4 regions of the Mesobacillus thioparans genome follow, and region 1 is predicted to be linked to each of the others. Evidence: riboswitches for the same ligand, from Rfam matches in the RefSeq annotation. Region 1 holds a riboswitch; each other region holds the start of a gene.

Region 1 (7,569 bases):
GACTGCTGTTTCGTTATCTTCTGAGGAAGAATACAAGCGCGGCTTCGGGCCGATGCTGCCAGGAATCAAGTTGATACCATACGGTGACCTGGAAGCCCTGAAGGAAGCCATCACACCAAATACTGCAGCGTTCCTGATTGAACCGATCCAGGGCGAGGCTGGTATCGTGATCCCTCCTGAAGGCTTCATGAAGGAAGCTTTTGATGTATGTAAAGATAACAATGTATTATTTATTGCCGATGAAATCCAGGCTGGCCTGGCAAGGTCCGGAAAGATGTTCGCATGCGAATGGGAAGACATCGAGCCTGACATGTATATTCTCGGAAAAGCACTTGGCGGCGGGGTATTTCCGATTTCCTGTGTTGTAGCTGATCATGATGTGCTGGGTGTTTTTAACCCGGGCTCACACGGATCGACTTTTGGGGGCAATCCGATGGCATGTGCTGTTTCCATCGCGTCTCTTGATGTGCTGATTGATGAGAAACTTGCCGACCGTTCGCTGGAGCTTGGAGAATATTTTGTCGGCAAGCTTCGCGAAATCGACAACCCAATCATCAAGGAAATCCGCGGCCGCGGTCTGTTCATCGGGGTTGAGCTGACAGAACCTGCACGCAAATATTGTGAAGAATTGAAAGAAGAAAGCCTGCTATGCAAGGAAACGCATGATACAGTCATCCGTTTTGCACCGCCGCTGGTCATCAGCCAGGAAGAACTGGACTGGGCCATCGAACGAATCAAGAAAGTCTTATCTTAAAATGATAAAAACCCGCCTGTTTGGCGGGTTTTTGGTTTTAACGGGTAGCGCGCGGTTCTGCTGCTCTTTCCTCTCTTTCGCTTGGTGCGAAAAGAAGTCCAATGTTAATTAAGCCAGCAAGCCCTACTAGTCCGTAGACGATTCTTGACAATGCTGCATCCTGGCCGCCGAAAATTGCTGCCACAAGATCAAATTGGAAGAATCCGACTAAGCCCCAGTTAATGGCCCCGATTATGGTAAGAACAAGTGCTGCACGTTGAATACCGCTCATGGATATTTCCTCCTTAAAATAAATTTGTTCGTTTATAGATTGTTTCAGCACGGCATGAAATATTCATCCGTCGTCTATTTATTACCTACCCGACAAAAAAAGGTTGTAACTTTTTTCAGCACATTAGAGAACATTAAGAGAGTATATTTTTTGCAATGCGTTTTGAAAAAGAACATAATAAGCCCTAGAGGAAGGTGAATCAAATGGACAACTTTACATTTTACAATCCAACAAAACTGATTTTTGGCAAAGGCCAGCTAGAGGAACTAAAAAATGAAGTTCCCCAATATGGAAAGAAAGTCCTGATGGTTTATGGCGGCGGGAGCATTAAGCGCAATGGGCTTTATGATTCTGTGATGAGCACGCTTAAAGAAACTGGAGCGGAAGTATTCGAGCTTTCCGGTGTGGAACCGAATCCCCGTTTGTCGACTGTCCATAAGGGCGTAAAAATCTGCAAGGAAGAAGGCATTGAATTCCTTCTGGCAGTAGGCGGAGGCAGCGTCATCGACTGCACGAAGGCAATCGCCGCCGGAGCAAAATATGATGGCGATGCATGGGACCTGGTTACCAAGAAAGCTTTTGCTTCAGAAGCTCTTCAGTTTGGAACGGTGCTCACTTTGGCAGCTACAGGCTCAGAAATGAATGCCGGTTCTGTCATCACGAACTGGGAAACGAATGAAAAGTACGGATGGGGAAGCCCGGTAACATTCCCAAAATTTTCGATTCTTGATCCTGTGAACACTTTTTCAGTGCCGAAGAACCAGACGATTTACGGCATTGTTGATATGATGTCACATGTTTTCGAGCACTATTTCCACTTAACTGAGAACACGGAATTCCAGGACCGCATGTGTGAATCTTTGCTTCTGACAGTGATGGAGACAGCTCCAAAGCTGCTTGATGACCTGGAGAACTATGAATACCGTGCAACAATCCTTTACGCCGGAACGATGGCCCTGAATGGCATCCTGAATATGGGCTACCGCGGTGACTGGGCTACCCATAATATCGAACACGCTGTATCTGCTGTATACGATATCCCTCACGGAGGCGGCCTTGCGATCCTGTTCCCGAATTGGATGAAGCACAACCTCAAGGTAAAGCCAGAGCGATTCAAGAAAATGGCTGTCAGAGTATTCGGCGTGAACACAGAAGGCAAGACGGACGAAGAGGCTGGACTGGAAGGAATCGAAAAGCTTCGCGAATTCTGGAACAGCATCGGAGCACCGTCCCGACTCGCTGATTATGACATTGACGACAGCAAGCTTGACTTGATGGCAGATAAAGCAATGGCGAACGGAGAATTTGGCAACTTTGCAAAAATGAACAAAGATGACGTAGTCGAAATCTATCGTATGTCATTGTAAAACTGAAACAGTTAAGGACCCGGGAATGAATCCTGGGTCCTTTGTCTTTGTATTGGGACAAAAATCATATTCATTCTTCTGCAAAAAAGCGAATAAATCCTGAAAATATCCCTTTTGACGGTGGATTAATGCAAATGGAGAAAAATTTACCAATAAATTTTATAGGTCTTTATGTTTAAGCTGCTAGATAACTGTGGTAATTCTTAAAATGTAAGACAAGGAAGCCCAGGAATATTTTACATAAGCAAAAAACATCATTCATGCCAATAGCAAACCTGTTGAAAAGCAGGGACGCAAAGCCAGGAGTCTAAGGTTGCGAAATTGCAGCTATGACAGTCCAGCCGCCATGGAAAAGAATCATTCCGGGCGGCTTTTTTTGTCCAATTTTATTGGTGAATTCTCTCGGAAAGGAGGCTACTTATCAATTTAAATATCTGAATATTCAGTCTATTTGTTAAGCGAATTTTTAATAACACAAAAAAGGGGACGAGAAATTGAAAACAACTATTATGAAAAAAATATCAGCAGTCTCAATTGCATTCCTAATGTTATTTTCACTGACAATACCAGCACTCGCAAATGAGAATGAAGGTGCGTCGCTAGATAAGGATGAAGATGTAAATCTTAATATTGAAGTCGATGAAGCAAATCAAGCAGAAGACAACAGTGATACAAACGAAGCAGGTAATGATGAATCAACTCAAGAAGAAAACAGTGACACAAACCAGGCAGCGAATGACGAATCAACTCAAGAAGAAAATGATGAGTCAAAACAAGCAGCAACTGATGAGTCCAACCAAGAAGAAAAAGATACTTCGGATCAAGGAGCAACTGATGAGTCCAACCAAGAAGAAAAAGATACTTCGGATCAAGCAGCCAACGATGGTTCAAATCAAGACAAAAATGTTGAATCTACTAATGAAGAAACCAATAGTTCAGACAAGGATGACAAGGATTCTGGTGAAGGCACTAAAGTGAATGCCAATAAGAGCACAGAAATCCACCTGCACCTGAAAAACTGTACAGAAGATGTTGAAAAAGTAGAGGTTGAGTTAAATGGTGTTTGGAATGTTATGTCCAACCCAGGTAACTCGCCACTTTATAAACTGAAAGATGGCGGTGAGTTTGTAAAGGGTGACATCACTGCATTCAGGCTTACTTTTGAGACAGGGACTGTACAAACCTTTTCAATGGATGAAGTTAGAGTAGGAACAGAAGCGGAAGGATCGATTAACTATTGGCTTGAAAGCTGTTCTATTGATGAAGAAGACAATTCTGAAGAACCTGGGGATGGAACTTTAGAACCCGGTGATGGAGAAGAGAACCCAGGAGATGGGACTGAAAACCCGGGTGAAGGCACGGAAGAACCAGGAGACGGTAATGGAAAAGATCATGGTGAAGAAAATGGCAATAAAAGCACCGAAATCCATCTGCATCTAAAAAACTGTACTGCTCCAGTTGAGAGTGTTTTTGTTAAATTAAATGGTGAATGGGAAGAAATGTCCAATCCAGGGAAATCCCCGCTCTATAAGCTCAAAGATGAAGGCGAATTTGTAAAGGATGATATCACGGAATTTAAGCTTGTATTTGAATCAGGAGCTGAAAGAATCTATAAAGTTGAAGACATCAGAGTAGGAGTAGAAGCAGAAGGATCCATTAATTATTGGATTGAGGACTGCACAGTACCAGAGGAGGATAACAAGGAAACACCAGGGGATGGAACGGGAGATAACAACGAAGGCCCCGATCAAGGTGGAGAATCTCCGGAAGTTATTCAAATTGTAAAAGAACTTTATATCAACTTTAGGATGGATATTGAAACAATCGTCAACCTGACCTTGTTAATGGATAGTGGAGAGAGAATTCAACTCACTCGGATTAACAACCTATGGAAACTAAACTTTGCCAATGGTTTAGCTGTTACAGATATCAAGGGAATTGAACTTGAGTTTGAGGATGGAACAACCAAATTTATTGCGCTAAACTCGCTCTCTTTTGAGTTGAAGGATCAGGTTATTCAATTGGAGATTGATGAAGCAGTCCTGGGTGTTGATGATGAAACAGGCGTTGATCATGAACGTGATACTGACGTGGATGAAGAAACATGGAAAGTTGGTCATAATCAAAACAATTCTGGAGGAGACAATAATCAGAATTGGTCCGGAAAAGTACTCCCAAAAACGGGCGAAAGCAGCAAAATGATGTTTTATATTGTAGGATTCCTGCTTATGGCAGCAGGTACAGGATTAAGAATGAGAAAGCCCATCAGGAACTAAAGGATAGGGGGGAAGAGATTCCCCTCTTTCTTTTGACTTATTATCTTAAAAATGGAGTGTGCAAAATGAAAAAAGTACTGTCCTTAATGTTCATAATATCCGGAGTGATTCTGTTTTTATATCCTTCCATATCAAATTTATATACAGATTATCAGCAGGAGAAGTTAATGAATGAGTGGGAAGCAAAAACATTTGAAGCTGAAGCAGCTGATATCACTTTTAATAAAGAAGATGCAAAAGAGAGTCTGGATGAGCTTAATGAAGTTTTCGAAGTGAAAGAGGAGGATCAAGTAGATCAAACAAACAATCAAGCGGTCAATGAAGAACAGCCGGGCACCGATAGTGACTCAACAAAGAAACAGTCAGAACGCAACAAGTCCTCTATGGTTGGGGTAATTGAAATAGATAAAATCAATTTGCGTTTACCCATTCTCTATGGCGCCTCTCAGGGTAACCTTGATGTTGGTGCAGGCCTGCTGAATGGAACTTCCCTTCCTGGTAATCCGGGAAACAGCGCGATCGCTGCCCACCGAAGCCGATCGTATGGAAGAATGTTTAACCGCCTTGATGAAATCGGCGCAGGGGATGTTGTTACTGTAAGGGGGCAAAACGGAACATTCCAATATAAAGTTTATGAAACTCTTGTAGTAAAACCTCAAGATGTTTCTGTATTAAGCGGCAGCAAAGATGAAAAGACTTTGATGCTCATTACCTGCACACCGATTGATACGGCAACGCACAGATTGATCGTTAAAGCCAAGCAGCTTCCATAATGAGGGAGTTACTTTTCTGTTTACTTTGGATAAACAAAAACAGCAGGAGTGCCCGATTTTAAAGTTTACTTAAAATTTCACAATTGGGCACGCTTACATTTGGGGGTGTTTCTTGATTATTGAGTTTCATTTGGTTAAAGTGATAGAGAATATAAAATAATGGAGGATCAGACATGACACATGTTCGTTTTGATTACTCAAAGGCGTTAAGCTTTTTTGGTGAACACGAAGTTACATACTTAAGGGATTTTGTAAAAGTAGCCCATCATTCATTGCATGAGAAAACAGGTGCGGGCAGCGACTTTTTAGGCTGGATCGACCTGCCTGTAGACTATGATAAAGAAGAATTTTCCCGCATCCAGAAGTCAGCGGAAAAGATCAAGAGCGATTCTGATGTCCTGCTTGTTGTCGGGATTGGCGGCTCTTATCTTGGAGCGCGTGCGGCACTTGAATTTTTGCAGCACAGCTTCTATAACGCTCTTCCAAAGGAAAAGCGCAACACTCCGCAGGTCATTTTTATCGGCAATAACATCAGTTCGACTTACATGACAGATGTGATGGACCTTCTGGAAGGAAAAGACTTCTCGGTCAATGTGATTTCAAAGTCTGGTACAACTACCGAGCCTGCGATTGCTTTCCGCATTTTCCGCAAGATGCTTGAGGAGAAGTATGGTGTGGAAGAAGCACGCAAGCGCATCTACGCGACTACAGACAAAGCTCGCGGTGCATTGAAGACTCTTGCAGACGAAGAAGGCTATGAATCATTCGTGATTCCAGATGATGTCGGCGGGCGCTATTCTGTTCTGACTGCAGTAGGCTTGCTGCCGATCGCTGTCAGCGGTTCGAATATTGAAGAAATGATGAAAGGTGCGGCACAGGCAAGGGAAGATTTCGGCAAATCCGAGCTTGAAGAAAACCCTGCGTACCAGTACGCTGCTGTTCGTAACGCGCTTTACAATAAAGGTAAAACAATCGAAATGCTGATCAACTATGAGCCATCCCTTCAGTACTTCTCTGAATGGTGGAAGCAGCTGTTCGGCGAAAGTGAAGGAAAAGACCAGAAGGGAATCTATCCTTCATCTGCGAACTTCTCGACAGACCTTCACTCAATGGGACAGTATGTGCAGGAAGGACGCCGCGATTTGTTCGAGACGATCATCAAGGTTGAAAAGCCTCGCCATGAACTGACAATAGAAGAAGCTGAAAGCGATCTTGACGGCTTGAACTATCTTGCAGGCAAGACAGTTGATTTCGTGAATAATAAAGCATTCCAAGGAACAATGCTTGCCCACACTGATGGAGGCGTGCCAAATCTGGTTGTGGAGATTCCTCAGCTTGATGAGTATACATTCGGATACCTGGTATACTTCTTTGAAAAAGCATGCGCGATGAGCGGCTACCTGCTTGGCGTTAACCCATTCGACCAGCCGGGCGTGGAAGCGTATAAAGTGAACATGTTCGCACTGCTTGGTAAACCAGGCTTCGAAGAAAAGAAAGCTGAATTGGAAAAGCGACTTAAATAACAATGAAAAAGGAGTATCCTCTGGGGTACTCCTTTTTGTTTTGAAATGGAAAATATGGCCCGGAATTTCCAGTTCGCCAATAAATTTTGATTTTCGCCAATAAACATGTGGAAATCGCCAATAAAAATAAATTTTCGCCAAAAAAGTTGTGAAAACCGCCAATAAAATCATATTTTCGCCATAATAGCCATTAAACACAGCTCCCTCATGTGCCTCAGTCCCGGATACCTGGCTTATCCAAACTTCCACCACTCATTAAATGTGCTATTTTGGTTAAAACTAAGCAAAAACATTTGGAAAGGCGGACAAACCATTGATCGAGATACAATCTGAGCTTGAGGGCAAACATTTTGATCTATATAAACTGGAACAGCTGCTTAAACCGCTGGGGTATTCCGTTGGGGGAAACTGGGATTATGACCATGGAGCCTTCGATTACAAAATTGATGACGAAGTGGGCTACCAATTTTTGCGTCTTCCGTTCAAGGCGATCGATGGCCAGCTGGATTCGAAAGGCTGCACTGTACAATTGCAGCGCCCATTCCTGCTGTCCCATAAATACCAGCGAGGCCTTGATGACCATGCGGAGGTCGGGAATGCCAGCG
Region 2 (7,569 bases), on a different contig from region 1:
CTGACCGCGCTGCCTTCATGGAAGAAGGGCAGATGAAGATCTGCGAAACCGTCGACTCGCTCGTCAATCCTAACGGCAGTTATCTTCCGCTGGAAAAAGTATTTTTCAATCAGTCCAGTTCCGTTTATGATGGATAAGAAAACTCCCGGTACCTGGTGCCGGGAGTTTTCTTAGGCTTTCTTATTAAAGCGTTAACTGTTATTCCTTATCAATGACCGCTGTCTTCTTTGTCGCTGTCGTCCATATTGTGTTCGCTATCTTTATTCATGTCTTCCATATTATTTTCACTACCTTTATTCATGCTGTCCGAATTCATCTTCATTTTTTTCATAAATCTTTCATTCGCCATCAGGTCAATTTGTTCCCATGAAGCAATCATCGCGTTTTTATCGCTGTTTTCGGCAATGAATTTCTCGGCGCTTTCCTGATCTTTGAAGAACGCATAACCATATTTCATCGGTGTTTTAATATCTGCTTTTACAGGAATGGCGGCATCCGCGTCAATCCATTCTGATGTCAGGTAGTCACGCACCCATTTTTCCTCGAATTCCACTTCATCGCGTCTAGGGGTATTCAGCAGGCATCCGCTATCATCAAAGAACACATAGTCACCGTCTTTGGTCTTCGCCTGTGCCGTGAAAACTCCCATCGGATCTTTTTCAGGGTATACCTTCATATTGCAGAAAGCACAAACATCATCGATTCCAGGTTCATGTGGGCCTTCTGAGTGTTCATGGGCATCCGCTCCTTCATGATTCATTTCTGTCGCTGCGGGATCCTTGTCCTCTTTTGGCTCGCTTTTGGCAGAGTCATCACCGCAGGCTGAAACGAATATCGTCAATAAAATTGCCATCATAGCAGCAAGTAATTTCTTCATACAATCTCCTCCTTTGATCGAATTTAATCCTATCAGGGAGTTGTGAGTAAAATGCGAAAAAATCGTGGGGGAAAAGTGAGATGTACAGATTTTTTTTGACGATTTTATGACAGTAATCATGAGGCATGCCATCACGCTGTCTTAGTATTTTTTATAAGATTACACATAGGGGAATCAGCTTTTAATGCTGGTTTTGGAATAGTAGGTATAAATTGCAATCTTGAATGGTATTCTATAATACTCGTTATTTTTCTCTTTCACTACGGCTCCTGAATTTCATGAAATCAAGGTAGTATGAAAAGTCTTCTTTGCTGATGCCATTTTTTATCGCTTCATCGACAAGTCCGATCCATTCCTCATCAACGGGAACAGTGTCGGCCCTTTTCGTTTGCTTCCCCATCAAGTCTTCGACGGATGTATCAAGGTTGTGGGCAAGTCGTGACAGCACCTGGAGCGATGGGTTTTCCTGAATGCCTCTCTCGATATAACTGAGGTAGGACTTAGAAACCTTAGCTTTTCGGGAAAGCTCGGTAATAGAATAATTTCTTTCCAACCGTAATCTTTTAATCTTCTCTCCTACCTTCATCTGGTTATCTCCTTAAGTTTCAACTATATTCATTATAACGAACAAATTTATTCTTTAAAAAACACAAGAAAGTGTGATAATCGAAGCTATTTCTTAAAAAAGAACGATTTTTGTTCTTTTTTAAGAAAATTCGCCTTATTATGGACTTTTTCAAAAATGGTTCCTCTGAACTATACTCGAGTGGAGCACCGGACAAAATATTTGAAGGAGGCAAATGGCAATGTACAGAAAAAACTGCGATCGATGCAATCGTCCCTCATATAGCAGCAGTGAACAGGGGGAATGGCTATGTCCTGTGTGCAGAAATGATTTAACAAGGTACCCGTTCTTCAATGCCATCAGCCTTGAAAAAGTGGTCATCAAGCATCGCTGGAAAACGGCAGTATATTCGCAAACTCAACAGCCCAAAGGCCCAGCCTCAGATTTATGGGGGTGAATTTATAAAAAGAGTTCAACAATTTAGGATAGAATGCGACAAAAAGCATAAGTGAAATGATTACAATTTTCAGAAAAATGACTTATTTACCAGTTTTTTTGTAATTGTTTGGAAGAAAAAGAAAGATATTTACATTGGATCACCGACAAATTCTTACATGTTAAATATATAGAACAGGGTACAATGACATTGGGAATTAAAGTTAAAGGAAAAAAGAATCAGATAAAGGCAAACTGGTTGAAAAATCAGGACGCAAAGTCACGGATCTAAGGTATAAAGTGCTAGGATGGCCGGACTGCCTGGAATACTAACTGTATTTTGGGGGGAAGAACTTGATTAAAGAACAGGTAATTTTCGAAGAACTGGATACAGAATGGATGCAGTTGATCACGGAAGCATTGGAAATGGGCATAAATAAAGAAGAAATCAGGGAGTTTTTATTGGGGAACGGACAGGAATAAACCACTCATACATAGATAACCGTCAAATAATCGGGCAGCTCGTAACAGAGGTGCTTTTTATTTTGTGAAAAAAAAGGACAGCGAGAATGCTGTCCCTTGAAATTATTTATTGTTGAGTCTCCATTTGTTAAACTCGAGGAATTCACGGAACTGGTCTTTGCTGATCCCTGAATCCATTGCTTCCTTCACAAGTTTGACCCAGTCTGAATCAATATTTTCCTTGTCGACTTGTTCATGGATCAATTGATCAACCGGGACATTCAGGACTCCAGCGATCTTTTCAAGAAACTGAATGGAAGGATTCGTTTGCAGATTCCGTTCCAAAGAACTTAGATAGGATTTTGCGACGCCAGCCTGCTCTGCCAACTCGGATAGGGACATTCTTTTTTCTTGTCGAAGTTTTTTGACGCGTTCACCAATCACAGTAATCCACACACCTTGTCAATTTATAGTTATATCATAACAAATCTGATAAAATAGTTCCATATTAAGAACACCCTACAGAACAATTATAAACAATCTTTTCGGTTTTTGTGGTGTTTTTTTTATAAAAAGGTTGGGAAAAAATTAGTCACTATAGTTATCGGCAGTTTTTCGATAAATTTTTATAGTATGCAAACGGAACATTCTATTATATTCTTTTGATTTAAAAAAAGGTAAAATGGTAGCAATCAGACAAGGTACGGTGATGATATGCAGAAAAAGTATTTATCGATTTATGAAGAAATCGCCAGACAAATACAGGAGGGGCATTATCCCGCGAAAACGATTTTGCCTTCTGAAAATGAATTTGCCGATATGTATCAAACATCGCGCGAAACCATCCGCAAAGCCCTGAACCTTCTTGCGCAAAATGGCTTCATCCAAAAAATCCGCGGCAAAGGCTCGCTGGTGCTCGATTTAAAAAGGCACCAGTTCCCGATTTCCGGGCTGATCAGCTTTAAAGAACTGGCCGAAAACATGGGTGGAACAGCGAAGACAACTGTTGAAGAGTTTGTTCTCGAACAGGCAGGAAATAACATCGGCAGGGAATTGAATGTGGAAATTGATGAGATGGCCTGGAAGGTGAAAAGAGTCAGGCATATTGATGAAGAACGGGTGATTCTCGATAAGGATTTTATTGTCGAAAGACATGTTCCTGGGCTGTCACGCCATAAATGTGAGAACTCGATTTTTGAGTATATTGAAAAGGAACTGGAGAAAAAAATCAGTTTTGCCAAGAAGGAATTCACGGTTGAGGAACCAAATGCAGAGGACCAGGAGCTTCTCGATATGGAAGGGTTCCACGCGATTGTCATCGTGAAAAACTATATTTATTTCGATGATGCGACACTTTTCCAGTATACCGAATCAAGACACCGACCGGACAAGTTCAGGTTTGTGGATTTCGCAAGAAGAATGGATACCCAGAACATATAAAAAAATGAGCTGCCCCATGGCAGGCCCTGAAGACCGGGCTGTCAGCAGGCAGCTTTTATTATCTCTGTTTTCACCCTTTTGTTGCCTCAGACGTGAAAATAAGTCTAATGCTTAGGGTATTTTCCGACAAGATGGATGGCACTGATGATCCGTTTATTGATCCAGGCCCTGTTTTCCTGGGTATTAAGCTGTTCATAAACCATCTTGCGGCCATCTTCCGTAGTGACATAGTGACTTGGAAGAGTGTTCAGGCTGATGGCGATGATATCATCCCGGCACTTCTGGCAATTGCAGAACGTCTGGTAATCCGGACTCATCATCAGCACATTGACAAGCGTGGAAACCACTTCTTCCATTACATTGGTATATCCGAAATTCATGATGCTCCTTCTCTCCCTATGGTTGTCCTACACTAAATTATAGATGAATTCAGGCAAGAAAAAATGATTTTTTTCCCATCGACTTAAGATAGGTCTATTTTCACTGTTTTATACTAAAAAGTGGAAGTGTATTTCAATGTTTTGGCTTCAGCAGACAGGGAACATTTAATAGTGGAGAAATTATTAAAGGAGATGTTGAATCCATGGGTAAAAAAATTGCCTGTTTAATAACTGATCTATTTGAAGATGTGGAATATCTTGAGCCTTCACGCGCTTTTTCAGAAGCGGGGCATGAAGTTATGACAATCGAAAAAGAAAAAGGGAAGACAGTAAAAGGCAAGCAGGGCAAAGCTGAGGTCAAGATTGACGAAAGCATCGACAACGTCAAGCCGGAAGATTTCGACGCATTGTTCATCCCAGGCGGCTTTTCACCTGATCAACTTCGTGAGGACGAGCGATTCGTCAAATTCGCCAAGTACTTTATGGATGAGAAGAAACCGGTATTTGCGATTTGCCATGGCCCGCAGTTGCTATTGACTGCAAAGACACTCGAAGGCCGAGGAGCGACAGGCTATAAGTCAATCCGTGTCGACATGGAATACGCAGGGGCGAAATACCAGGACAAGGAAGTCGTCGTCTGCTGCAACCAGCTGGTGACAAGCAGAGAGCCGAAGGATATACCAGCGTTCAACCGCGAATCACTTAAGGTGCTGGAAAAATAATAGTAAGAACCCTTTTGCTGAGGCAGAAGGGTTTTTTACTGTGTTCGGAACTGGAAAAAAACGAGTGTAATTTCCAATTCGCTATAAAAAGTTGAAACTCGCTATATAAATGAAAAAGTCGCTATAAAAACGAAAAACTCGCTATAAAACCGAAGAAGTCGCTATAAAAGCAAAAAACTCGCTATAAAAGCAAAAAACTCGCTATAAAAAATATTGCAGAGAGTAATTTTAGGATGTAATACCATGAAAAGTGGGATGAAATCCACAAAACTAAGGCTATTTTCCTTTCACCTTGTGATGGACTGGTTCATTTTGCGAAATTTTACGTATAAGATAATATAATATAGAGGATGAAATGAATCAGGGAGATGAAGGAATGATTGTTTTAAAATCAGCACGAGAGATTGAAAATATGAAGGAAGCTGGAAAATTGCTTGCTTCTGTTCATAAAGAGTTGCGCAAACTGATCAAGCCTGGGGTGACGACCTGGGAAATTGACCAGTTTGTTGAGGATTACTTGACAAAGCATGGAGCCACACCTGAACAAAAAGGCTACCGGAATTATCAATATGCAACATGTGCAAGCATCAATGATGAGGTTTGCCACGGTTTTCCGCGGAAAGATGCCCTGAACGAGGGAGACATCGTGACGATCGACATGGTTGTCAACCTGAACGGTGCCCTTGCCGATTCGGCCTGGAGCTATGCTGTGGGGAATGTCAGCGAGCAGTCGCAAAAGCTGCTGGATGTGACAAAAGAAGCTTTATATCGCGGGATTGCTGCATCATTACCGGGGAATCGGGTTGGCGATATCGGCCATGCAATCCAGTCTTATGTGGAGGCTGAAGGATTTTCAGTTGTACGCGAATTCATCGGCCACGGAATCGGCTCGGTCATTCACGAAAAGCCGGATATCCCTCATTATGGCCTGCCAGGCAAAGGACCGAGGCTCAAGGAAGGCATGGTATTCACGATCGAACCGATGGTGAATGTCGGAGAATGGAAAACAAAGATGGATAACAACGGCTGGACAGCAAGAACGGTGGACGGCAAGATGTCTGCCCAGTATGAGCATACAATCGCAATCACGAAGGATGGGCCGGTGATTTTAACAGATCAGGATTAATACCTGTATCGGACTGAACAAGAGTTTTGTTGTTCATTTTACCAGATTTAGGATTATTACCTGTATCGGACTGAACAAGAGTTTTGTAGTTCATTTTCACCTGAACAGGATTAATACCTGCGTCGAACGGAACAAGAGCTTTGCCGTTCATTTTTACCAATACAAGATTAATTAGTGCATCGGGCTGAACCAGGGTTTGGCCCTTTCTTTTTACTTACTGTGAAAAAAATTTTCATCATCCATAAATATCGATGAAAATCTTTTGGTAAAATAAAGTCGTCAGGAAGGGGGCAATTAAATGGCCAGTGAACTGAAAGGTCAAAATGTGATTGTTAAAATAAAAGCCATCTACTCATCGCTTTCCTCTAAGGAGAAGGCGGTTGCAGATTATATTTTGAAGAACACGCAGGAAATCATCCATCTGTCGATCACCGAGTTCGCAGAGTATGCCTCTGTTGCCGAAGCGACAATTTTTCGTTTTTGCAAACGGCTTGGATTCAGAGGATATCAAGCTTTCAAAATCGCGCTGGCAAGTGAACTCGTGGAACCAATCAAGAATATCCATGAAGAAATAAAAGAAGAAGATGAGGTCGTAACCCTTGCGGAAAAGGTTTTCGCCGGACATATCGAAGCAATGAAAGAAACGCTGAATCTCCTGGATGCCAAAGTGCTTGAGAAGATTATTGATGTACTTGGACAAGCTTCAAGAATTGATTTTTACGGATCAGGCGGCTCATCAGCCATCGCGCTTGATGCCTATCATAAATTCCTGCGGACAGGCATCCATTGCAATGCCCATAGTGACGGCCATCAGCAGATCATTTCTGCTGCGCTGCTCGGCCCCGGGCAGGCGGCTGTCGGGATTTCGCATAGCGGCAGCAATAAAGATGTCATAGAAGCATTGAAAATAGCAAAAGCTAATGGGGCAGCGACCATCGCAATCACCGGGCATTACAAGTCGCCATTGTCGAAGGAAGCGGATTATGTTCTATACACCACATCACGCGAAACACTTTTCCGGTCAGAGGCACTGGCATCAAGACTCGTCCAGTTAAGCCTGATGGATGTGCTTCACGTGGCAGTATCGGTACGCAGGCAGGAACAGACATTAGGAAATCTGCAGAAAATCAGGGAAGCGATTTCGATAAAAAGATATTGACGGATGAAAATTATTTTCTTGAATAACATATACATATGAAAAATTATTTGATACTATCATATTATCATTGAGCTCTATTCGTTATCCGGAATCTACACGAAAAGAGCTACATAAAAAGGAGTGCATCGAAGTGAAACTAGGAATGGTTGGCCTTGGAAAAATGGGCTATAACTTGGTATTGAATCTGATGGAAAACGGCCATGAGGTTGTGGCGAATGATATAAATGAAGAGGCTATGCAAAAAATCAAATCAGAAGGCGCTGAGATTGCAGCGGACTATCAGGCAATGGCGGACATGCTGCCAAAGCCGCGCGTGATCTGGCTGATGATTCCTGCCGGCGATTTGATCGACCAGGTGATCGAGAAGTTCACACCGTATCTCGAAGAAGGCGACATCCTGATT
Region 3 (7,569 bases), on a different contig from region 1:
CAGATGCAGAGGCCATTTTCTTTGCTTAGGTTCTCTTATTCTCTTTTTGTTTGATCCAGTACCTGATTCCCTTCCCGGCCAATGGTTCATCTTTAAAGCGGGGGATGACATGCAAATGAGCATGGAAAATCGATTGTCCACCAGCTCTGCCTGTATTCCAGCCAACACTGTAGCCATCTGGCGAGTACCGCCTGTCAAGCAGTTCCCTTGCGGCCATCAATAATTCCCTTGAATCCTTCCATTCCTGATCTGATAGCTCGAATACATCTTGTTTATGCTGTTTCGGAATGATCAGTCCGCTCCCCTGAAGGATTTGCTGCTCTGATTCCTTTTGGATAAAATAACAGGTTTCATTCTCTAAGACGATCTGCTGCTCTTCATCAGCATGTACATTGCAATATGGACAAGTCTCCTGTTGCATAGGCAGCCTCCATTTCTAATTTAAATCCTCGCTAAAAAGGCAGTGACCATAGCGGACACTGCTGATTCTTCATGGTTACTTCACTAATTTTTTCATCGCATGAATCTGGCCAAGATGGTAGGATTCATGGAACAAGGCCATATTGGCAAGTTCACCAAACGTCTCAAGTCCCAGAAAAGGCTTTTTCAGTTTCTCGTCAAGCATTGAAGCCGGCACCTCTTTGATTCTTCCCAGCTGGGCTTTCAATTGGTCCGTCAATAGTTCCAGTGAAGGAACATCGCCTGACCAGTCAGCTGGACGTGTGCCATTTCCAAATAGCGCTATGTAATTCTCAGGGAGATGACTTGATTTTTTAGGGTAACCCATCATGAATTGTTCTGCCACCGTCAATACATGGCCAATCTGCCAGTGGATATTATTGTTGAAACCATCAGGCTGAAAACTCGCCTGTTCAGGATTCAATCCCTCGATATGCTTTAAAAAATTCCCTCTTGTTAATTCAAATTGCTTAAACAATAGCTCGCTCATTTTTCCATTCCCCTTTCCTGCTAGTCCTCATTTTATATTTATTCTATATATTCCCAATATATGTGGCAAGGAAAGAATATTACAGAAATACCTATAAGGGTATATTATCCAAAAAAGGAAACTGACTGTCAAAATTTGTTCAAAACATTATGGACGATATGTGTCTTCACACTTTATTCACAGATTTCCAAATATTGCTTTGATATTTTATAAGTGTAATCATTATATTTTTGAAGGGAAGCGATTTAGATGTTAGCGAAATGGTTAAGGGAAAACAATATTGCTGCTGGGCTGTTGACTGTGATTCGTGTATGGCTCGGTTACAACTGGATGACTGCAGGATGGGGAAAATTGACAGGAGAAGGATTTGACGCTACTGGATATTTGAAAAATGCTGTTGCCAATCCGGTGAAAGGTCCAGACGGACACATGGTTTATGGATGGTATGTAAACTTCCTTGATAATTTCGCGATTCCTAACGTCGACCTTTTCAACTTCATCGTTCCGCTTGGAGAATTCCTGATCGGTCTTGGTTTGATCCTGGGTTGCCTGACTACTGCTGCCATGTTCTTCGGACTTGTTATGAACTTCAGCTTCTTCCTTGCCGGCACTGTATCTCACAACCCAACAGACATCTTCTTCGGATTCATCCTCCTGTTCGCTGGCTACAATGCTGGTAAATACGGTCTAGACCGCTGGGTGGTACCTTTCATCCGCAAGACTGTTTTAAAAAGAGAACCGGAAGCGGCGCAAAAAACTGCTTAACACGGTATAGATAAAGCCCTCCGCCACTTTTTGGCAGAGGGCTTGTTTTTCATTTCGAACTTCCTTCAACTGATTTGAGCAGGATTTTTTTGCGGAAGCCGCCGCTTCGGGTCTTCTTCAGCTGGCGCATGAACTCAACTTCCGATTCGGTGATTCCCCGATGTTCGGCAATCGCATAGACCACCTCAAGCAAGTCCACTATTTCACTCAGCAGCCTGTCTGTTCCAGCATTCCGAAATTTTTCAACTTCTTCATTGAATTTTTCCATCAGCTTTTCACTATAGTCACTGCCTTGCAGAATTTCATATTCGATTTTCTTGCCTTTATTCTTCATCAATTCCGGAAACAAGTCCCTGACGAGTTTATTGTATTCTTTCTTTTCCATTGCGATTCCCCTTTAGCTGTCTTATAGATAAACATAACCTTAAATCCGTCTGTTCAAACGCCTTTCGTAAAATCCTCCAACTTATCCAGTGAAAGAATGGCTCTTGGATTCTTTTTATGGTATATGCTTCCCCTCGATAGCTCATAACGGAAAAATAGGAAAGGCCTGTGGACAGTACCACAGGCCCTCTATATATCAGCAGTTTTTAAACTACACTTTCATAGATTAGCAGTTTTCAAACTACATAATCTTCAGTTAATTTATTGCAGGCATTCGATAGATTCTCAAGGCATTCTCTTCTTAGCTTCTCGTCGCAGATGAAATCATTCCGAAGCTCTTCTTCAAGCATCGTTTGAATTTGTTGAATTTCTTCCCGGAACCTTTCCCTTTTTTCAACCTCTGTTAAATGAAACTCAATTTCCCGTTCAAAGTATTCTACCGTCCCAAATAAAACAGTCAACGTTTCCTCCACCTTTCATCCATTTTTTTGAAACCCTTTTTGCAAAAAACAAACCTGCCAAAAGGATTATGTTCATTCGTCCTGTCAAGATACTTAAGTATTATTTATCCTTTCTGACAATCGGCAAACGTGAAATTTGGCTCTTTTTGCATTATTGTGCAGAAAAGTCTGACAAATAATATAAAGCGGAAGCGCCTTGGTCAGCCCCGACAAGTGCTGGAGGGCCTGGCAGTGAAGTCGTTCTTTGACTTCATTGGCAGGACCGAAGCGTCTCGGGGAGTTAGGAGCCGCAGCGAGACAAGCGTCTCGAGGGGCTAGGCGCTGGAGCTGGATTAAGACTCCCATAAGTAGTTATCCACACAAAAATACTTTTGTAATTTCCTGAACAGCAAAAAAATCCTCCAAAAAGACGGCGGATTTTGTGTGGCAAACGGCCTGTCAAAGCCATTCACCCATACTCTCTATTCTCATCCGTTCTTTTTTGGCAACCCGACGATCATAGCTGTAAGGCCTTAGACTCGTGGCTTTGCGTCCTCACCTTTCGATAAGTTTGCCTTTTTCAGTTCTAATTAAAATATAAAACTTTAGAACCATTGTTTCAACAAAATTCGCCAATTACTTACAAAGATAAGTCTTATTACCTAGAACTTATGATTGCAGGAGGGATAGGAATTTATATAACAGGATGGAACTTCCACCCTTCGATTTCTATTAGACCTTTGTTTTCACAATGTAATATCACAGCAATCTCTATGTAAACATCAATTGCTAGAATAGAGGGAAGAAGCTTTATTACAGGCGAATGGCAGGAGGATCCTTATGGAACAGCATGTTAAGAAGTCGCTAGATGAATGGAAAGCAGAAATTGAAGAAATACTCAAAGAAATTGATGCGGAGTATGAAGAAGTTAAAAATGAGCTAAAAGTGTATACATATAAATTCAACATCACGAAACAGGTTGTCCAGTCAACTGTGAATCCTGACCTGAACAGGAAAATCCGCGAGCTGTACCATCAGCCATTTGAAGAGCGATTCAATGATTTGAAAGAATATATCAAGGAGTTGGAAGAAAAAAAGCGAGTCTTCCAGATGTTCACCGATAAAATCGACAAAGTGACAGAAAAAGAGGATGCGCCGCATTTCGCTATTGCGCAAACTGAATAAAAAGGAAAGCCTGGCTTTTGATTGCCAGGCTTTTTTGTGCTTATTTTTTCCACCATGAATCATGCATGGAAGCTGGAACATGCCGTTTATGCTCTGAAGCAAGATATCTGCCTTCGATTTTGGCAGCGGCTGCTTCATCGATTTGCTTTCCTTCAAGAAAGTCATCGATTGCTTCATAGCTGACTCCAAGCTCGGTTTCATCCGATTGGAGCGGTTTATTGTCAAGAAGGTCGGCGGTAGGCTCTTTCAGGTACAGCCGGGATTCTGCATTCAAGGCTTTGAGCAATTCCCTGCCCTGCCGTTTGTTCAAACCGGCAAGAGGAAGCAGGTCAGCTCCGCCATCTCCGTATTTAGTGAAAAATCCGGTTACTGCTTCAGCAGCATGGTCTGTGCCGATGACCAGCAAGCCGTCCTGCCCCGCAATTGCATACTGAGTGATCATCCTGATCCTTGCCTTTGCGTTTCCTTTATTAAAGTCCGTCATCTTCTCGCCAATCGCTTCCTCGAACTGGGTATTGAAGGTGTCGACAGCAGGCTGGATATTGAAAGTGATCGTTTGGTCAGGCTGGATGAATTCCAGCGCCTTCTGGGCATCGTCCTCGTCTTTTTGCACCGCATAAGGAAGTCTGACAGCCACGAATTTGGCCTCATTGCCTTCTGACCGCAATTCCTCCGCAGCCATTTGCGCAAGTCTCCCAGCGAGTGTGGAATCCTGGCCGCCGCTGATTCCAAGTACGAAACCCTTCGCCCTGGACGCAAGCAAATATTGCTTCATAAAATCGATTCTCTTCCTGATTTCCTGCTCAGGATCAATTTGCGGCTGCACATTCAAATCTTCAATAATCTGCTTTTGTAAGCTCATGTTAACCCTCCTAGTTCACGTAAAACTATTCAAAAAAGAGCATATCCCTTCTAAAGTTCAAAGTCCAGATTTTCGTCAGAAAACCTAACATCCCAATGCCCAAAATGCTCATGTTTATTTTACCCATTCCCATGGTGGACGTAACATTTTGTCCGCCATGATTTTTTTGCTAGACTATAAAGCATAATATCATTGCGAATTAAATTGGAGGCATTCATTAATGGCAACTCATGAAACGTTCAAAGGCTATTTCGGTACATACACAAAAGGTGACAGCGAGGGTATCTACTCTTTCACCTTAGATACTGTAAATGGGAAAATCCTCGGCTTAGAACCAGCGGCTGCGCTGGAAAACCCTACTTACCTGACAATCAGTGATGATAACCGCTTCCTTTATGCTGTCGCAAAGGAAGGCAGTTCCGGGGGCGTTGCAGGCTTCACGATCCTCGATTCAGGAAAGCTGTCATTCATCGATTCACAGCTTGCACCAGGTGCATCTCCCTGCCATGTGAGCGTGAACCGTGAACATACCCTGCTTTTATCTGCCAATTACCATAAAGGGTCTGCAGATTCTTATCTGCTGAACGCTGAAACCGGCAGTATCGAGAATGTATTATCAAGCGTCCACCATGAGGGTTCAGGACCGGATGAACGCCAGGAAAAAGCGCACACCCATTATGCCGGCTTCACTCCTGATGGGAAATACGCGGCAGTGATCGACCTTGGCATCGACCAGTTGATCACCTATACCGTGGACAATGGACAGCTGATCGAAAAGAGTGTATTGCATATTGCACCAGGCAGCGGCCCAAGACATCTTGTTTTCCATCCTAACAGCACAATCGCCTATTTGATGACGGAATTCAGCTCTGAGGTGCTTGTCTTAAAATACAATAGTGAAGATGGAAGCTTTGAACAGCTTCAGGCGATCACCACCCTGCCTGCAGATTTCACCGAGAACAACCAGGGAAGCGCCATCCATATTTCTTCTGACGGAAAATACATTTACGCAGCCAATCGCGGCCATGACAGTATTGCTGTTTTCAAGGCTGATCCAGAAAGCTTCGAGCTCACCTTTGTTGAACACACTTCGACTGAAGGCAATTGGCCAAGGGATTTCATGCTCGACCCGAGTGAGAAATTCCTGATCGCTGCCAACCAGAACTCCAGCAATGTTTCACTTTATTCCCGTGACACAGAGACAGGCAGATTGACTTTGCTTCAGTCTGATGTGAAAGTCCCAGACCCAGTATGCGTGAAATTTTTAAATTATTAATAGAAAACAGGGCAGGTGCGCTTAGTAGCACCTGCCCTGTTTTTCTATTTGTCACTCGGGAACCTGACACCCATTTGCAATCTGGCTTCATCGAGGATGCCCATCGTAATCCTTGAGTTTTCAATCGAATTATTCCCCGACTCCAGCTTTCCTTGCTGAATCAATGTAATGAATTCCTCTGCTTCATAAAACATATTATCTGCAAGCTGTTCTCTTGATAGATCTTCATGACTGCCGTCACGATATATGATTTCCACTTTTTCAGGCGTGCTGATTTTATCAATCCTGATGTTACCTTTCTCACCTTGTATTTCAGAAGGAAGCGACGAATCAGTGATTTTTGAAAACATGATGACTGCATCCATTTCTTCATACTTCAAAATCAGGCTTCCTTCGCCATCCACTCCAGATTCGAGTAAATAACCATTCGCCTGGATAGACTTCGGCTCTCCAAAGAGGACAACGAGGGGATAAATGCAATAGATGCCGATATCCATCAGTGAACCTGCCGAGAACTCCGGCTTGAAGGCGTTCAGTACGGTACCTTCTTTGTATTTGTCATAGCGGGACGAATACTGGCAATAGCTTGCGAAGTACCTTCTGATCGTGCCAATTTTGCCCAGATTTTCCTGGACTGTCTTGAAGTTCGGCATCAAAGTCGACTTCAGCGCCTCCATCAGCACAACTTTATTTTCCTTTGCCACCCTGACCATATCGTTCAGCTCACGGCTGTTAGACGCAATCGCTTTTTCACAAAGGACATGCTTGCCATTTTCCATCAACGTAATCGCCTGGCTGGCATGCAGCGAATTAGGACTCGCGAGATATACAGCATCAATTGCATCGCTTTTCGCCATCTCTTCCAGGTCCGTAAAAATAGCATCAACCCCGAATTTGCCAGCAAACTCCGCAGCACGGCCCTCTGTCCGTGAGTATACTGCAGCCAGCTTGAAATCCTTGTGGTGGCTTGCTCCTTTTATAAATGATTCTGTAATCCAATTTGTTCCTACTACTCCAAAACGCACCATATTGTTTCACCCTTTCAAATAGCAAAAGCCGGGGACTATGCCCACAGCTTCTTTTTTATCTTATCGAAAAGGGAGCTCAATCACAAACTTAGTCCCTTTTCCATGCTCGCTTTCCACTGATATCTTCCCATTATGCATTTGTACCAGCTGTTTGACGATGGATAATCCGAGACCGAATTCCCCAAACGGATTGCTCGTCCTTGAGATGTCAGCTTTGTAAAAGCGATGCCAGATTTTTTCGATTTCGGCCGGTTCGATGCCGATGCCCGTGTCCTCGATCTCAATCACCGTTTTGCTTCCTTCCATTTTCCCACGGAGCCAAATCGTGCCGTTATCCGTGAACTGGATGCTGTTTTTCGTGATATTGATCAAAATCTGGACGAGCCGATCATAATCAGCATGGACCATTGCCGCTTCCTCTGCTTCGATTTCGATGGTGTTATTCCGTTCCTCTGCCTGGAATCCGAGCTGGTCCTGAATGATTTCAAGCACTTCGATCAATTCGATATCTTCTTTTACCAGCTGAACCTGGTTAGAACGGATTTTATCATAATCAAGGTTCTCATTGACGAGTCTGATCAGCCGCTTCGTTTCCTGGCTGACCAGGTTGATTCCCCGCTCTTTTTCTGCCTCGGGAATCATATCATTCCTGAGCCCCTCGATGATCCCGCTAATCGTCG
Region 4 (7,569 bases), on a different contig from region 1:
TTAGCACCGGAGTGGGAAATCAAAGTGTTTGAAAAACTTCCTTCGGCAGGTGAAGAGAGCTCCAATGAGTGGAATAATGCGGGTACTGGACACGCAGCCCTTTGCGAGTTGAACTATACACCTGAAAAATCCGACGGATCAATCGATATAACCAAGGCCATCAATGTCAACGAACAATTTCAGCTTTCAAGACAATTCTGGTCTTATCTAGTAAAGAGCAATTTAATTCGCAATCCCCAGGATTTCATCAGGCCGCTGCCACATATGAGTCTAGTAGAAGGGGAGAAAAATGTTACCTTCTTGAAAAACCGATTTAAAGCGCTTTCAGGTGTTCCGATGTTCCAGGGAATGGAGTTCTCGCAAGATCCTGCAAAACTGAAGGAGTGGATTCCTTTAGTCATGGACGGCCGTACGTCGACTGAGCCGATTGCTGCGACAAAGATTGACTCTGGAACGGATGTTAATTTTGGCGCCTTGACACGGATGTTGTTTGAGCATTTGGAGAGCCAGAATGTCGAGATGAACTATAAGCATAGTGTGAAAGATATCAAACGTGCGAGCGATGGGACATGGGAGGTCAAGGTGAAAAACCTTGATAGCGGCCAAGTGGAAGTCCATAAAACCAAATTCGTCTTTATCGGAGGCGGGGGAGGAAGCTTGCCATTGCTGCAAAAGACAGGCATCCCAGAATCAAAGCAAATTGGCGGATTCCCTGTGAGCGGCTTATTTTTGGTCTGCAACAACCCTGAAGTTGTCGAGCAGCACCACGCGAAGGTTTACGGAAAAGCTAAGGTGGGAGCACCACCAATGTCAGTGCCTCACCTCGACACTAGATTCATCGATAACAAAAAGTCCCTGCTGTTTGGACCTTTTGCAGGCTTCTCGCCTAAATTCCTGAAGACAGGATCGAATCTGGATTTGATTGGTTCTGTCAAACCGAATAACGTCATGACCATGCTCGCCGCAGGCATGAAGGAAATGGCCCTGACGAAATACCTGATTGAGCAAGTGATGCTTTCCCATGAAAAGCGCATGGAAGAACTGCGTGAATTCATCCCGAACGCCAAGAGCGAGGACTGGGGAGTGGTAGTTGCAGGACAACGTGTACAAGTCATCAAAGACACAGATTCAGGCAAAGGCACTCTGCAATTCGGCACCGAAGTCGTAAGTGCTTCAGATGGCTCCGTAGCAGCATTACTGGGCGCATCCCCAGGTGCATCAACTGCGGTTAACGTCATGCTGGAAGTGCTGGAAAAATGCTTCCCGGAAAGAATGTTTGAATGGAAAGATAAAATCAAGGAAATGGTCCCTTCATATGGAATATCCTTAGCAGCCAACCCCGAGCTATTCCATGAGATTCATGAATCAACGTCGCAGACGCTGGGATTAAGCGATAAAGAGCGGGTTTATAGCTGATTAATAAATTTTGAAACCTTCGATCCAAGTTGGATTGAAGGTTTTTTGTTGTTTTTAGATTTTCATGTGGGATTGGGCGGATGAGTGGCGAAGTGCATGTGTTATTTTGACAAGTTAGGAGGTGTCGAGGGAAAAGCTGTCAAAAATCCCGACAGGTTTGCCGTAGTTGGAGAGGGTTCCTCTTCAGAGCAAACAAAAAAACCGCTCCACTGCCAATCCAGGCAGTAAAGCGGCTTTCTATTAGTTACGAATCATGTAATCAAATGCTCCTAATGCTGCGGTGGCACCTGATCCCATTGAAATGATGATTTGTTTGTATGCACTGTCCGTGCAGTCGCCTGCAGCGAAGACGCCAGGCAGGTCTGTGGCACCGTGCTTGTCTACGACAATCTCGCCGAAGCGAGTGCGTTCAAGCGTGTCACCGAGCCATTCTGTGTTCGGTACGAGGCCGATCTGGACGAATACGCCTTGTAATTCAACATGGTGTTCTTCGCCTGATGCACGGTCAATGTACGTAATTCCGTTCACTTTGTCAGTTCCGGTAATTTCGCTTGTCTGTGCGTTTGTCACTACTGTGACATTTGGAAGGCTGTGCAGGCGGTCCTGTAGAACAGCATCAGCTTTAAGTTCAGGATTGAACTCGATGACTGTTACATGCTTTACGATTCCTGCCAGGTCGATTGCTGCTTCAACGCCAGAGTTTCCTCCGCCGATGACAGCTACATCTTTTCCTTCGAACAATGGTCCATCACAGTGAGGGCAGTAGGCAACGCCTTTGTTCTTGAATTCAGCTTCTCCTGGTACGTTGACATTGCGCCAGCGGGCACCAGTCGAAATGATGACAGTTTTACTCTTCAGGACTGCACCATTTTCAAGTTCCAGTTCGATCAGGTCTTTCTTCTCCAGGCGTGTGGCACGCTGAAGGTTCATGACATCGACGCCATACTCTTTAACATGCTCCTCAAGGCTGGCAACAAGCTTAGGGCCTTCAGTGTGCTTGACACTGATGAAGTTCTCAATGCCTAAAGTATCCATTACCTGGCCGCCGAAGCGCTCAGCAACGATACCTGTACGGATGCCTTTACGCGCTGCATAGATGGCTGCACTGGAACCAGCCGGTCCGCCGCCAACAACAAGGACATCATAAGGTTCTTTGTCAGCGAGCTCGGAAGCATCCGGACCTGAACCCATTTTTGCAAGAATTTCTTCAAGGGACATACGTCCGCTTCCGAATGGTTCACCATTCAGGAATACCGTTGGCACGGCCATGACCTGCTTGCTTTCAACCTCATCCTTATACGCTGCGCCATCGATCATGACATGGGAAATGCCGGGATTCAAAGTGCTCATCACGTTCAAGGCTTGTACCACATCAGGACAGTTGTGGCAGCTGAGGCTGACATACGTCTCAAAACGATATTCGTCTTTAATCGCTTTGATTTGGTCAATGACTTTCTGGTCTACCTTAGGAGCTCTGCCGCTAACCTGCAGCAGGGCAAGGACTAATGAAGTGAATTCATGTCCTAAAGGAATGCCTGCGAAAGTCACTCCAGTGTCTTCACCGGCACGGTTGACACTGAAGCTTGGTGTTCTTTCTAATTCTGCATGCTCCACTTTAATGTGGGATGACATTGTTGCCAATTCATCAACTAAAGCCAGCATGTCTCGTGATACATCATCCGATCCGGCGCTAACTTTAAGCAGCACATCGCCCTCCATCATCTGAAGATATTGGGCTAATTGTGCTTTGATTTCTGCATCTAATAACATGGGAGTGTACCCCTTAAATCTTTCCTACAAGATCAAGGCTTGGTTTAAGAGTTTCTCCGCCTTCTTTCCATTTTGCAGGGCAAACTTCGCCTGGGTTGTTGCGTACATATTGTGCTGCTTTCAGCTTGCTTACTACCTGGCTAGCGTCACGGCCGATTCCGCCTGCGTTGATTTCAACAGTCTGGATAACGCCGTCTGGATCGATGATGAAAGTTCCGCGCTCTGCAAGACCATCTTCTTCGTTCAATACATCGAAGTTGCGAGAGACCTTCTGTGAAGGGTCGCCAATCATGATGTACTCGATTTTGCTGATTGCTTCAGAGTGGTCGTGCCATGCTTTGTGAGTGAAGTGTGTATCAGTTGATACAGAGTATACTTCTGCTCCCATTTCTCTTAATGTAGCATATTCGTTTTGCATGTCTTCAAGCTCAGTAGGGCATACGAATGTGAAATCAGCTGGATAGAATACAACTACGCTCCACTTGCCTTTGAAGTTTTCTTCAGATACCGTGATGAATTCTCCGTTGTGGAATGCGTTTGCTGTGAATGGTAAAACTTGAGTCCCGATTAATGCCATGATTAAGTTCCTCCTTAAATTGGTTGAATTATTTTTGAAATAGTTTCCCTGAATGAATTCAGTTAACTATTCGGTAAACTAGAATAATTCTAATTCCGTAATTATTATCGTATAGCGGTAATTATTTTGTCAAGCGATATGATTCTTTGTTTTAGCAGATATAAAAACTCAGTCTATATCTATTATGGACTGTATCTTAAATAAAATGCCAATAATAAGCAGGAAATTTAATAAAAGAGACAATTCCTATTCATAATTCTCAATTATAGATTGAAATTGGAGTTATTTATTAAGCTTACTAAATCTCTTGTATAAAAGATTTAGAGATTCTATGGCTTTCTGATTTTTATTTTCTGAAATACTTCGTGAAGCTGCTTACAGGGGGAATGTTATGTCAATGAATGAAATTGACACCAATAGAGGAGGGCATAAAAAAACCATGAACAAAGAGTTCATGGTTCTAAACGTTATTGTAATGGAACGCCATTTACATATAAAGTGCCAGTGCTAGGGATTTTTTCTACATTGGTGATAATATGGCCAGAGTTTCCAGGATATTCATCCCCAACCTGAAGCTCTCCATTTTCAGTCTTATCAATACCAGTGATATTGAAACCAGTAAATTGATTTGACTTTCTTGGATCGTACGTAACACCTGATGAAAGAGTTACAGTGTTTTGATTTGTAACGTTGTGCACTTTCTCGCCTCTAGTTCCCTCGCCAGTAGTCCAAGTTACAGTTACCGCATACGTATTTACTGTTTCATAAGTAAATACTAAGTTTTTAGCTTGTTTCTGCAATTCAGCATTATTCCAACCCAAAGCCTGCTGAACATCACCCTTACCAACAAATCCTGTACCTGCTGATGAGTCATATGTTACTGCCGCCAACGAAGAACTTGCAAAGATCCCCATTGCCAATGCGCCTGCTGCTAATCCTGTTAATACCTTTTTCATTTTCCATCTCTCCTCTTAGATTTTATGTATTCCTAAGAGGGCCGGTTACACTAGTAGCTCCATACAGCCCAAGTGTCCAAATAAAGACTGTACTTCAAAGCTTCCCGCATTAACGATGGAGGATCATAGTGGCCACTAAATATTACCATCGTTATAGTTTCATTTTATATTAAACTTTAGTTAAAAACTAACATTTTTTATCGACAATTTTTTTATCCTGAAGGTAAAAAAAAAGTACTAACATAGTTAGTACTTAAAAGAATTGGGAGGAAATAGAGAATAATTCATTCTCTAATATTAATTGTATTTTAAACAACAGTGGAATGGAAACCTATTTCGTTAGACAAGTTTCCTTATTAAATAGAAAAATTTGTCTAAAATACAAAATATCCTTTTCCTGGGAGATTGTAATAAAGTATAGTTAGTTTAGACAGTAAGCGGGATCGGAGGGGTCCATCATGAAGAATTTGAGGCAAAAGGTCTTTTATCTTTTTTTCCTTCTTCCTTCTTTGGCTTTAATCTTTTTACATATCAAAATTCCACAGGAACTGGAGTGGAATGTGGTTTTCTTTTTATGCATCATGGTGATTTTTGACAGGATGAATCTCAAGATGTTTTCCGGTTTTCGTTATTCGTTTTTCCATGTCATGTTATCCTTGATTATTTTTGATCGTTTTTCAGTTGTATACGGTTTTATTTATCTTTTAGTAGATAGCTTGTTTGCTATATTCTCGAAAAAACGCGGGAGTTTGAAGTCGACAATCGCTTTGTTGTCGATGTATATCATCATAATAATCGCGTGTAATGAAGTTTATAATGACTATACCGACAAAATGTACCTGGCACGTTATCTTACTTTGATTTTAATGTTAGCTCTTAGTATGGTGTTTAAATATATTTACGTCTGGCTTGAAACAGGAGCGATGACCAGCAAGATGTTCATTGACAGATTCGGCCCAATGACGTTTGAGGTCTTGATCATTTTTCCGATTCTTGCGTTCTATGACCACTTGGATGTCAATCTGGTTCTGACTTTCTTTCTTTCCTACTATACTTTTATAGGTTTCCTGCACAGAAAGTTCATGGCGGTTAACCATATGCATATTGACTCATTGACGGCCAGGATTGAAAAGAGATTTGGAATACAAGTACTGTACAGGGATTTGAGTTTAATAAAAGGGATATACCATCCTGGCAGGAAAATGATTATCATTGATGAAAAGTTGGACTATCCAGAGCAGATTCAGACAATCGTCCATGAATTGCTGCACCATCAAACATATAAAGTTCTTAAATTGCCCGATATTATCGTGGAAATGATCATTACCTTATTTGAGGCGATTGTCAGCTGGTACTATATTATTTCGTATAAACGTGTTTCGAATTTAGATTAAAGGGAGAGTTATTATGACGACGCCATTAGGCCAGGAATTAAGGAGATTGAGAAAAGAAAGGGGCTTGCGGCTTGAGGATGTAGCGAATGGTACAGGCATTACGCTGCAGTACTTGAGTATGCTTGAAAAAGGTGCCAGGAAGTCGGTTTCTTTTGAAATCATGGCGGATATTTCACGGTTCTATGGAGTTCCTCTCGATTATTTTGCTGCCTTTCTGAAAAAGGAGGATTCAGAGCCCCTTACAGATGTGGAAATTATGCTTTGGCAAGCGATAAATGAAAAAGTCCGGGATGAGATTTACTATAAAAAAGGAAGATCGTTAAAAGAGATTTTTTCAAAAATGTTGAAGTAAGGAAACGGCGGCTAATTCGTAAAAAGATTAGGCGTTTTTTAGGCTGGAAATTACCATTCATGAATACCTTGGCTAAAAAAACAAAAAGGATAGGCAATCATGCTTTTACATACCCGATCAGCATCAAGACTCTTAAAGTCAGCAGCGGAAATCAGTATTTTTATCTAATGGACTTATGGGGAAAATGAAAAGTGAATAATTTCAGGATATTGTTATCGAATCCATTCTCAATTTTCAGTATAGTATTAATTATATAAATAATTCTGAAAAGTGGTGAGAAGATGACTATCAACGGGGATTTGCTGGCCTTTCCATATCCATTCGCCGATGGAGATGCATATAGATACTCTAACAATGCAATACCATTAAATCCACCAATTGCCATTGAATTGACGGAATCTTATTTAGAGGAAATAAACCTGAGGAGAGAATTGCTGACAAATCACCCAGAACGCTGTTACCACTCCATGCCGCATACAATGGATGCCCAGTGGGAGGTGCTGGATTTGATCCTGCACCAGCTGGCCAGTTCCTATCCTGAGAACTACCAGCTGGTAATCAACGATAATCATTGGATTTTCACTAACCATCTAACAGGTGAAAATCATTCCTTCGATTTTGGGGACCAGGCGACAATGGACATTGAGCCCTTGGATTTTGTCGGCCGGCATGTCCAAGAAGATTTGATTTTAATGATGCAGCGGGACGGGGATTTATTCCTGGATGCAGGGCAGCTCTGCTTTCCAGCCAATTGGTCGCTGTATTTTGATGCTGGCATGTCGTTCAAAGAAATCCATACGCCAATCCCGGGGTTCAAGTCGGAATCACTTGATGAACGCATCCTTCAGTTTTTAATGAGAATCGAGGCAGGCAGTCCATGGTGGCGGAAAAACTGGTCGCTTATGGCTGGGGAACGGCTGGATACCTCGCTTGAAACATTCGCTGAGTGGGGTCAGGCTCGAAAAAAAGTAACGAAAGCAAATGCAGGGGAACTGGCCAACCTGCGGGTTGAGGTACAGAAACTTTTCCGTCTGCCAAAAAGTAATGGGATTCTATTTACTATTCATACACACATGCTGCCGCTTGGAACGTTCATCCAGCATA

Evidence for each region. A riboswitch is a leader RNA that binds a small molecule or an ion and turns the genes downstream of it on or off. The one in region 1 is predicted to bind cyclic di-GMP.
Region 2: another riboswitch for cyclic di-GMP. It lies ahead of ACNAZ4_RS10330 (anti-repressor SinI family protein); the one in region 1 lies ahead of ACNAZ4_RS11535 (LPXTG cell wall anchor domain-containing protein).
Region 3: another riboswitch for cyclic di-GMP. It lies ahead of ACNAZ4_RS20660 (hypothetical protein); the one in region 1 lies ahead of ACNAZ4_RS11535 (LPXTG cell wall anchor domain-containing protein).
Region 4: another riboswitch for cyclic di-GMP. It lies ahead of ACNAZ4_RS08475 (hypothetical protein); the one in region 1 lies ahead of ACNAZ4_RS11535 (LPXTG cell wall anchor domain-containing protein).

The regions. Positions count from the first base shown of each region.
Region 1 covers NZ_CBCSFH010000006.1:47,665-55,233, reverse strand. Annotated here, with positions in the region: gene ACNAZ4_RS11550 (ornithine--oxo-acid transaminase) at 1-754, shown strand, start outside; gene ACNAZ4_RS11545 (DUF378 domain-containing protein) at 792-1,025, opposite strand; gene ACNAZ4_RS11540 (iron-containing alcohol dehydrogenase) at 1,229-2,392, shown strand; cyclic di-GMP riboswitch class I at 2,651-2,741, shown strand; gene ACNAZ4_RS11535 (LPXTG cell wall anchor domain-containing protein) at 2,887-4,668, shown strand; gene ACNAZ4_RS11530 (class D sortase) at 4,734-5,441, shown strand; gene ACNAZ4_RS11525 (glucose-6-phosphate isomerase) at 5,615-6,964, shown strand; gene ACNAZ4_RS11520 (YugN-like family protein) at 7,278-7,569, shown strand, end outside.
Region 2 covers NZ_CBCSFH010000005.1:63,004-70,572, reverse strand. Annotated here, with positions in the region: gene ACNAZ4_RS10350 (ABC transporter ATP-binding protein) at 1-137, shown strand, start outside; gene ACNAZ4_RS10345 (nitrous oxide reductase accessory protein NosL) at 209-877, opposite strand; gene ACNAZ4_RS10340 (helix-turn-helix domain-containing protein) at 1,122-1,463, opposite strand; gene ACNAZ4_RS10335 (hypothetical protein) at 1,684-1,899, shown strand; cyclic di-GMP riboswitch class I at 2,117-2,202, shown strand; gene ACNAZ4_RS10330 (anti-repressor SinI family protein) at 2,232-2,360, shown strand; gene ACNAZ4_RS10325 (helix-turn-helix domain-containing protein) at 2,463-2,783, opposite strand; gene treR (trehalose operon repressor) at 3,054-3,779, shown strand; gene ACNAZ4_RS10315 (late competence development ComFB family protein) at 3,884-4,159, opposite strand; gene ACNAZ4_RS10310 (type 1 glutamine amidotransferase domain-containing protein) at 4,363-4,881, shown strand; gene map (type I methionyl aminopeptidase) at 5,258-6,007, shown strand; gene ACNAZ4_RS10300 (MurR/RpiR family transcriptional regulator) at 6,306-7,166, shown strand; gene gnd (phosphogluconate dehydrogenase (NAD(+)-dependent, decarboxylating)) at 7,297-7,569, shown strand, end outside.
Region 3 covers NZ_CBCSFH010000017.1:1,901-9,469, reverse strand. Annotated here, with positions in the region: gene ACNAZ4_RS20680 (HIT family protein) at 26-421, opposite strand; gene ACNAZ4_RS20675 (DinB family protein) at 497-949, opposite strand; gene ACNAZ4_RS20670 (DoxX family protein) at 1,199-1,714, shown strand; gene ACNAZ4_RS20665 (phosphoribosyl-ATP pyrophosphohydrolase) at 1,764-2,099, opposite strand; gene ACNAZ4_RS20660 (hypothetical protein) at 2,335-2,559, opposite strand; cyclic di-GMP riboswitch class I at 3,040-3,124, opposite strand; gene ACNAZ4_RS20655 (hypothetical protein) at 3,379-3,723, shown strand; gene nadE (ammonia-dependent NAD(+) synthetase) at 3,764-4,585, opposite strand; gene ACNAZ4_RS20645 (lactonase family protein) at 4,806-5,861, shown strand; gene ACNAZ4_RS20640 (Gfo/Idh/MocA family oxidoreductase) at 5,906-6,889, opposite strand; gene ACNAZ4_RS20635 (HAMP domain-containing sensor histidine kinase) at 6,950-7,569, opposite strand, start outside.
Region 4 covers NZ_CBCSFH010000003.1:279,820-287,388, reverse strand. Annotated here, with positions in the region: gene ACNAZ4_RS08490 (malate:quinone oxidoreductase) at 1-1,416, shown strand, start outside; gene ahpF (alkyl hydroperoxide reductase subunit F) at 1,657-3,186, opposite strand; gene ahpC (alkyl hydroperoxide reductase subunit C) at 3,200-3,763, opposite strand; gene ACNAZ4_RS08475 (hypothetical protein) at 4,231-4,719, opposite strand; cyclic di-GMP riboswitch class II at 4,750-4,833, opposite strand; gene ACNAZ4_RS08470 (ImmA/IrrE family metallo-endopeptidase) at 5,178-6,113, shown strand; gene ACNAZ4_RS08465 (helix-turn-helix domain-containing protein) at 6,127-6,465, shown strand; gene ACNAZ4_RS08460 (heme-dependent oxidative N-demethylase family protein) at 6,747-7,569, shown strand, end outside.